DNA from 3 places in the Liquorilactobacillus sp. genome. Region 2 is predicted to be linked to each of the others. Evidence: predicted binding sites of a transcription regulator. Region 2 holds the regulator's gene; each other region holds the start of a gene.

Region 1 (3,210 bases), on a different contig from region 2:
TGTAAAATACAGCGAATGAAACAGTGTTGAAGCTGTATATAAAGTCATTAGCGCGATACCATATACTAAAAATGAAGTTAAAACTATTTCACTATGCTCCGTAACACCTTTGATTATTAACAAAACAAAGGCTGCTATGCTAAGTGTAATTCCTATTCCATGAGTGATACTACTCCAAATTTCGTTTAATAATCTTTCCTTTGTATTCATCTTTGTCGCTCCTTACATCAAGTAGTTGCATAGTTAATATAACATAGATTTGCAGTCTAGGTAACATAAAAATTGAATTTTAATTTTAGATTTAGTCGATTACATGTGCTATACTTGAAATATCTGATAGGTGAAAGAGGTTTTTCAATGCATAATGAATTCGAAAAATGGCTGACTGCTTTTAGCAAGAAAAGATTACCGCTCTGGAATGAGTTCCCAGACTTTGACTTATATATGGACCAGCTTGCAAATTTAGGAAATCGCTATCTAGAAGATTTCATTGATACAAAAATAACCGCTTCTATGATTAATAGTTATGTCAAAAAGGAGTTAATGGAACGACCAAATAAAAAAAAGTATACAACTACAAATGTTGCTGAACTGGTTGTAATCAGTCTGTTAAAATCAATTTATCCACTCGAAACTATCCGAAGTGGCATAAAACAGTCTACTAAGGATGCTCCAATTGCAGACTCATATGATTATTTTGCAAACCTTTTCAATCGCACTCAATCTAGTTTTAGTCTCGAAAATTCCCCTCAAGTTGATTCATTTAATGAAAATATGATTCAATTAACTGAACAATTTGCAATTCATGCAGTTATCTATAAAATGATTGGTGAAAAACTTGTAAATTTACAAAGAACATCAAAAATTAAGTAAGCTTTTTCATAATCGTTGTTGCGTATTTTAAGTGTAACTTAATCTGGTTGATCATTACTATGTATTTAAACAAATATTTATAAATTTTTGAATTCCAATAATTTAGTAATAAAAAAACAACCTTCAAAGGTTGTTCTTTTATTACTAAATTATTTAACTTCTGGTGTACCAAACCAAGCAATACGTTCTTTAACAATATCTGTAATTGCTTGTGCACCAGGTGCAAGAAGTTTACGTGGATCGTAACCCTTACCTTGTTCGTCTTTGCCAGCTTCGATATATTTACGCGTTGCTGCAGCAAATGCTAACTGACATTCTGTATTAACATTAACCTTTGAAACACCTAATGCAATAGCCTTTTGGATTTGTTCCTTAGGAATTCCTGAACCACCATGTAATACAAGTGGTGTAGAAATTTCAGCTGCAAGTTCCTTCAAACGATCAAAGTGAAGTCCTGTCCAGTTTGCTGGGTATTTACCATGAATATTACCAATTCCACATGCTAAGTAGTCAACGCCTGTAGCAGCAATCTGCTTAGCTTCATCAACATCAGCTAATTCACCTTCACCGATGATGCCATCTTCTTCACCACCGATTGAACCAACTTCAGCTTCAACTGTGATATTTTTAGCATGTGCTAAAGCAACGATTTCCTTAGTTTTTTCCAAATTTTCTTCAAATGGAAGATCATGACCATCGAACATAACGGATGTATAACCGACTTCGATACATTCTTTAGCAGCTTCATAGTTACCGTGATCAAGATGCATTATAACAGGAACAGTAATTCCCATTGACTTAACAGTTTGTTGTACCAAGTTAAGACATAATTCATAACCACCCATGTACTTTGCAGCACCCATTGATGTTTGAATTAAGATTGGTGTGTTTGTTTCTTGCGCAGCAGCAAGAATTGCACGTGTCCATTCCAAGTTGTTTGTGTTAAATGCTCCGACTGCATAGTGACCTGAGCGAGCAGCGTCAAAGATTCCATTACCGTTTACGATTGACATAAAACAGCCTCCTAAATTATATTACTCTTTTGAGTACGTCTATATTCTAACACATTTTCATAACAATTCTAATTAATATTTGAAAGTTTTCACAAAAGACAGCTCTTTGCAAACTATTCTTTCATTAATTATAACTATCTCAATGATTTTTTCTTATCTTGTGCGTATCTACAAGCGGACAACCTACGTCTTCACAATCATGGCATCCGCTACTTCCTTTTTTCAAAAAACGTGAATATATCACATAAAAGAATGCTGAAAAAATTAATAATGCCAAAACAATCGTTGCAATCATACTATTGTGCTCCCTTTCATTTCATCCTGGATTTCAAATATTTGCTCTTCTTTGTCTTTTTTAATAACTAAACAGTATACAAAAATTGCAATAACAGCTAAAACTGCTGTGACAGCCTGCCAACTAATATTATTATTGACCAACTGATATGATTGGAAAATCAATAAAGCTGCTAAGTATGCAACTGCAGTCTGATATCCCACAGCTTTCAGTGTCCATTTCACATCACCATACTCCTTATACATTGTACCAATTGCTGCAAAACATGGGGCACAAAGTAGATTAAATGTTAAAAACGAGTATCCTGCCATTGCTGAATAGGTACCTCTTAATGATTCCGTAAAAGCGGTCGCTGTCCCACTGCCAAATGCTATTCTAAGTGTGCCAACACAATTTTCTTTTGCAATTAATCCTGCCAAAACCGCAACAGTCGCACGCCAATCTCCAAAACCTAATGGAGCAAATAATGGTGATAAGATTGTCCCAAAAGTTTTTAACATGCTCTCTGACTGGGAAACGGCCTGTAATTTAAAGTTAAAATTCGAAAGAAACCATATCAAGACACATGAAGCAAAAATAATTGTTCCTGCTTTTTTGATAAACCCATTTGCCCTATTAATTACCTGATTTAGAACATTAGCAGCCCTAGGAAAGTGATAAGCTGGTAATTCCATCACAAATGGCAGCGGCGGTCCAGAGAATAACTTAGTCTTTTTCAAAAAGATCCCTGAACCAATAACCGCGAGCATCCCCATAAAATATGCAGAAGGTGCAATCCAACTTTCATTTGGGAAAAAGGTTCCTGAAATAAGCGCAATCACGGTCAATTTAGCTGAGCAAGGCATAAAGGTCGTAAGCATAATTGTCATTTTACGGTCTTTCTCATTTTCAATCGTTCGCGTTGCCATTATTCCTGGAACACCACATCCCGTAGAGATTAACATTGGAATAAATGATTTCCCAGATAAATTGAATTTATGAAAAATTCGATCCATCACAAATGCAATTCTTGCCATATACCCGCAATCT
Region 2 (3,210 bases):
ATGTCTAAATGGTTTGTTGGTTCATCCAATATTAATAGGTCATTTTTTTCTAACAATAGTTTTGCAAGTGCTAATCGAGTTTTTTGTCCACCAGACAGGGTTCCAATGATAGTTGAAAAATCCTTCTCATAGAATTTAAAGCCGTGAAGAACAGCTCGAATTTCTGATTCATAGCCATAACCGTTTGCTTCTTTGAAGTTGTGCGATAGCTGGTCATAACTGTCAAGAAGTGTGTCATACTGTGATTTTGATTGGGTAGAATGATTAAAGTTTGCAATTGCATTTTCTAGTTCATGCAGTTTGACCTCCATTTTCATTAAATCATTGAAAACAGTAAGCATTTCTGCATAAATACTTTTTGAGGAATCTAAACCGTTCTCTTGTGCAAGATAGCCAATTGTCATTTTTTTATTTTTTGTAATCTGACCATTATCAGGCGATTGCAAGCCAACAATCATTTTAATTAATGTCGTTTTGCCGACTCCATTTCGCCCGACGAGAGCAATCCTTGAGCTTTCCTGAACATCAAGGTTAACTTTTTGGAAGAGAACATCACTTCCAAATAGACGCTCAACATTTTGTACTTGAAGTAAAATCATAAAAACACCTCTTGAATATTAAAATTAATAGCAATTATAATCTTTGTGAAACTTGGTAAGTAATTGCTCATTCTATTGCATGTGAATGTATTTTAGTGTAGCATGAATACGGTAAAATATAGTGTACAACATTATTGCTTGTGAAGATAGTTAAATACGTAACTTCACAAGGAATGTGCTATACTACATAAAAAGACTGAATCATTTATTAATGAAGGGAGACAAACAATGGTAACATCAAAAATTCCTCACGCGACAGCCAAAAGACTGCCAATTTATTATCGTTACTTGCACTTCTTATCGGATGCAGGCAAACAAAGAATTTCATCAACCGAGCTCGCAGATGCTGTTAAGGTTGATTCCGCAACAATTAGAAGAGACTTCTCATACTTTGGTGCTCTAGGAAAACGAGGATATGGGTATGATGTGGACAGCTTGCTTGCTTTTTTCAAGAAGACCTTAAAGCAAGACCAGTTAACAAATGTAGCACTGATTGGAGTTGGTAATCTCGGGCATGCGCTCTTGAATTATAATTTTCATCAGAGTAATAATGTGCGTATTAGTGCTGCTTTTGATATTAATCAGGATATCACTGGAACAATTCAAAGTAGTGTCCCGGTTTATGATATGGCTGATATGAAGGAGCAGTTAACAGTTCAGCAAATTGAGATTGTAATTTTAACCGTTCCATCCAGTGTCGCTCAAAAGGTTACAAAAGAGCTTGTTGATGTTGGAATTAAGGGAATACTTAATTTTACGCCGCTTAGAATTACAGTTCCTAGTACTGTTAGAGTTCAGAACGTTGATCTAACAAATGAATTACAAACCCTAATTTATTTCCTGAATAAATTTGGTGATGAAGCTGAAACACCATCAGAAGATTAACAGCTAAAAATGCTTTGCTAAAGTTCTTACTGCGGTAAGGCTTTTTATTTTAGTTGAAGTGCAACAACCAGAAGATTCATAAGTATATGAGTAATGATTGGTGCTTTAATATTGTGAGCCTTGTAGTATACAAAACTCAAAACTAGTCCTAAACAAGCATAGGTTAAGTAGTGCCCGTCAGCATGAGCAATGCTGAAAAGAATACTTGAGAAGAGTGCAGCTCCCATTGGATTAATAAAGGTTGAGAGGTTACCGAAGAATACTTTGCGAAAAATAAATTCTTCCATTACCGGTGCAGCAACTATTACGTATATTAAATAATAAGGATAGTGAGCGATAATTGTCATTATTTGGCTTGTATTTTCGGAGACCGCTGGTTGATGTAGAAAATAAATTTCAGCAAGCATTGTTACTTTTTGGACAAGAAAAGCTAGAATTGTTCCCAAAATACCTAATAATAGTACTGAAGTCAGGGAGCTTTTTTTTGAATCAATATGGTTCGCAAACGGAAATTTCTGGTTAAGGTAGAACATACAGAATATTCCTGCAGTTCCCACAATACTAGTTGTGATGAACAGCAATAGATTACTTTTGCTTACTGTAAAAAAAAGATTCGGAAATAGCATGACAACAAGATATGTTACGAGTAGTACGAAAGAATTTTTTCTGATATTCATAGTTAGCTCCATTCACTTTAATAATAGGTCTAGTATAGCATATATTAATTTAGCACTCTTGCAGTTAGAGTGATAAAAAACTTGCATTTTTAGCATGAATTGATTATAGTAATAGTTGTGATTAGCACTTGAACTAATAAAGTGCTAAAAGCAAAACAATATTGGAGGGATATACAGTGCTTAAACCTTTAGGAGATCGTGTTATTTTGGAAGTTCAAAAAGATGAGGAACAAACTGTTGGCGGTATAGTGATTGCTAGCAATGCTCAAGAAAAGCCACAAACAGGAAAAGTGGCAGCTGTTGGTGCAGGCCGAGTTTTAGATAACGGCGAAAAGGTTGCTTTATCAGTCAAAGTCGGTGAAACAGTTTTGTTTGATAAATATGCTGGCACAGAGGTCAAATACGAAGAAAAAGGGTATTTGGTTGTTCATGAAAAAGATATTGTTGCAATTGTAGACTAAAGATTATTATAAATCGACTATGAGGTGAATTATTAATGGCAAAAGAAATTAAATTTTCAGAAGATGCTCGTTCAAAAATGCTTGCAGGTGTTGATAAGTTAGCAAATACGGTTAAATCAACAATTGGTCCAAAAGGAAGAAATGTTGTTTTGGAACAGTCTTATGGTTCACCAACAATTACAAATGATGGTGTAACTATTGCAAAGGCAATTGAACTTGAAGATCACTTTGAAAATATGGGAGCAAAACTTGTTGCGGAAGTTGCTTCAAAGACAAATGATATTGCAGGTGATGGTACTACAACTGCTACTGTATTGACACAAGCAATTGTTACGGAAGGAATGAAGAACGTAACTGCAGGTGCAAATCCAGTGGGTATTCGTCGAGGAATTGAGTTGGCAACAAAAGCTGCAGTCGATGAACTGCATGAAATGTCACACAAAGTAGAATCAAAGAGTGATATTGCTCAAGTTGCTGCAATTTCTTCAACTAGTGAAGAGATTGGAAAGTTAATTGCGGATGCAATGGAAAAAGTTGGAAATGACGGTGTTATTACAATTGAAGAATCAAAGGGAATTGATACTTCAT
Region 3 (3,210 bases), on a different contig from region 2:
ATGAAATACCTATCACAATAATTAATAGCAAATGATTTAAACTTTGCTGTGGATGGTGGCAAAAAATGGTCTGCTTTAGAAATTAAATAAATTGTATTAAATGCTTCGGGTTCTTTTATGTGAGCAATATGGACTAAATCTGGATTTAATTGTGATAAATGAGGGATTAAAGCAATTCCATAACCATGCTGAACAAACCCTACAATTGCATGATCCTCTTCTATTTCAGCCTTAACATTCGGATGAATATTATTATTTTGGAATAATTTATCTATCAAAGGACGAATTCCGCTATTCCTTGAGAAATTAATAAATGGATAGTTTCCTAACTGATTTAAGAAAATAGAACTGTATTTCGCTAACGGATGATTTCTAGGTGTTACAAGGACTAACTCCTGTTTAGCCACTGGTACATATGCTAACTTTGTTTTAATACTTTCATTGTTTAGTTGCTCGATATATGATGAAAAAACCATATCGTATTTTTCTGCAATTAACTTTTTTACCAATTCTTCAGTATTATTTTGATAAAAATTAAACGAAATACTTTTATTTGCCATATCTTTTTGAAACACTGTCACTAGTTCTGGAACAAGTTCTTGACCCAGAGTGTACGTGAATCCTACATCAACATGTCCTTGTCTCACATCCAGCAACTGTGAAACCATCTTTTTTCCTTCATTCAAAGTCGTGAGACTACTTTCAACATAGTTTAAATAGATTTTGCCTATTGCTGTCAATCTAATATTTCTTCCATCTTTTTCAAATAGTGGAACACCTAGGTCACTTTCTAAATGTTCTATTGCGTAACTCAGTGAAGGTTGAGAAATTGATAGATTTTCTGCGGCTTTTGCCATATGTTCTGTGTACGCCAATTCTCTGAAAAAATAAAGATGCTTTAAATTCATAGACTCCATCTCCAATCATGTTAACAATAAATAATATCTATGTATAAATCAATTTTACATTATTTATTCCAAATAATGTGAGCACTGCTCTTTTTAACATAGGTTTCTTCCTACATCTTTTTATAGCATGTTTAATTAAACATTCCTACCGTAATCATAGAAATATTGTGTATTATTGTATATATTTTAAATACTAAACTTTTTCAATAGAATTTTTTTATGAATTAATAGATTTTTATTTATTTATTATTCTGAATTAATTATTTATAATATGTGAATAGAATAACAAAGTTAGTGAAAAATTGAAGGGAGTTTTTTTATAATGACAGAACGTATTGATGGACACACAATTTTAATTGGATTAATGGCTTATCCTATCAGGCATTCCATGTCTCCTACCATGCATAATAACGCTTTTGCAAAACTTGGATTAAACTATGCTTATCTTGCTTTTGATATCACAAACGAGAAACTTAAAGGGGCTGTTGATGCTATTCGTACACTCGATATGCGTGGCTCAAATGTTTCTATGCCAAACAAGCAGAAAGTTATTCCCTATCTCGATACTCTAGATTCTGCTGCCGAATTATGCGGAGCTGTAAATACAATTGTCAACGATAACGGTATTTTAACTGGTTATACAACTGATGGTACAGGTTTTATGAAATCACTAGCTGATGAAGGATTAAATATTCACGGTGAAAAAATGACTTTGGCTGGGGCTGGTGGAGCTGGAACTGCAATTGCAATCCAAGCTGCATTGGACGGTGTTGCTGAAATTTCATTATTTAATATAAAAGATGCTACCTGGGATAATGCTGTCAGAAATGTTGCGATTATCAATGAAAAAACAACTTGCAAAGCAACACTCCATTCGCTGGAAAATAAAGATGATTTTAAAGCAGAAATCGCCTCGAGTGCCATTTATTGTGATTCTACCGGAGTAGGAATGAAGCCCCTTGAAGACATGACGCTTGTCGAAGACCCTACATGGTTCCATAAGGATATGATCGTTTACGACACTGTTTATTCTCCAAGAACAACAAAATTAATGGAAGTTGCAAAAGAAGCTGGTGTAAACCACGTATTTAACGGATTAGGAATGATGCTCGAACAAGGTGCGGAAGCCTTCAAACTCTGGACAAATGAAGAAATGCCCATCGACTATATCAAGAGTTTATTGTTTGATGATGTAAAAAAATAGGGGGAAGCATAGATGAAAAACAAATATATTCCAACTGCTTTTAGCCTTTATTTAAATTATTTCATTCATGGCTTTGGGGTTATAATTTTGGCTCAAAATATGAATTCCTTAGCTAATCAATGGAATACTACAACAGCTGGTGTAGCAATTGTCATTTCTTCATTAGGTATTGGCCGACTAATCGTTTTACTGATATCTGGTGCTTTATCTGATAAATTCGGTAGGAAGCCTTTCGTCGTCTTAGGTGCTTGTACCTATCTAATTTTCTTCATTGGTATCATTTTAAGTAAAAATATAACCGTTGCATATATATTTGGTATTTTAGCTGGAATTGCCAATTCATTTCTGGACTCAGGAACCTATCCCGCTTTGATGGAAATGTTTCCTAATTCCAAAGGTACCGCTAATGTTGTCATAAAGGCCTTTATTTCTGCAGGGCAATTCATTCTTCCTCTAATGGTTAGTTTCTTCATTGCCAATAATTTATGGTTTGGTTGGAGCTTTGTATTTTGTATTGCTATATTGATACTAAATGGAATTTTTATGATAACTTCTAGCAAATTTCCTAAAATATCTTCGGTAGACGAAAAAAATTCTTCAGTAAAAATTGAAGAAGAAAAGCCTGTCAATGTAAAAGCAAATTTATGGATTGATGGTACACTTTTTATACTTTATGGATACATTTCGCAGTCTACATTCTATTTAGTTAGCCAATGGCTGAGCGAATATGGGCAAAAAGTTGCTAATATGAATGCTACTGGTGCTCATACATTAATTAGTTATTACAGCATCGGCTCATTAGCATGTGTCTTCTTCACTGCAGCATTAGCAAAAAAAGCTGTCAAAGAAATAAGCTTTTTGAGTGTATACACACTAATATCATTCTTATCATTATTAGTAATGTATCTTGTTCCTAATTCTATAATCTGCACTATCATGGCTTTTGTTGTTGGTTTCTCCGCTGCTGGTGGCGTCATGCAGCTTGGCTTAACTGTAATGTCTGACTTTTTCCCACAAGGTAAGGGAACAATTACTGGCGCTTTTTACACCGCTGGCTCAATTGCTTCATTTACCATCCCTCTAATTACAGGGATGATG

The links. Region 2 encodes Rex, which represses fermentation and respiration genes when NADH is low (regulators of the CRP and FNR family bind a similar motif). Its sites were predicted from a motif close to TTGTGAANTANTTCACAA; they were not measured.
Region 1: a site for Rex is predicted at 1,964-1,981, ahead of ABF682_RS10470 (class II fructose-bisphosphate aldolase). Genes of this name have one in related genera too.
Region 3: a site for Rex is predicted at 1,180-1,197, ahead of ABF682_RS09705 (shikimate dehydrogenase). Genes of this name have one in related genera too.

The regions. Positions count from the first base shown of each region.
Region 1 covers NZ_JBDNTS010000023.1:16,286-19,495, reverse strand. Annotated here, with positions in the region: gene trhA (PAQR family membrane homeostasis protein TrhA) at 1-210, opposite strand, end outside; gene ABF682_RS10475 (DUF1836 domain-containing protein) at 358-873, shown strand; gene ABF682_RS10470 (class II fructose-bisphosphate aldolase) at 1,023-1,886, opposite strand; gene ABF682_RS10465 (FeoB-associated Cys-rich membrane protein) at 2,026-2,181, opposite strand; gene feoB (ferrous iron transport protein B) at 2,178-3,210, opposite strand, start outside.
Region 2 covers NZ_JBDNTS010000004.1:51,184-54,393, forward strand. Annotated here, with positions in the region: gene ABF682_RS03090 (ABC-F family ATP-binding cassette domain-containing protein) at 1-599, opposite strand, end outside; gene ABF682_RS03095 (redox-sensing transcriptional repressor Rex) at 828-1,484, shown strand; gene ABF682_RS03100 (lysostaphin resistance A-like protein) at 1,529-2,161, opposite strand; gene groES (co-chaperone GroES) at 2,338-2,622, shown strand; gene groL (chaperonin GroEL) at 2,658-3,210, shown strand, end outside.
Region 3 covers NZ_JBDNTS010000019.1:9,682-12,891, reverse strand. Annotated here, with positions in the region: gene ABF682_RS09710 (LysR family transcriptional regulator) at 1-908, opposite strand, end outside; gene ABF682_RS09705 (shikimate dehydrogenase) at 1,231-2,112, shown strand; gene ABF682_RS09700 (MFS transporter) at 2,125-3,210, shown strand, end outside.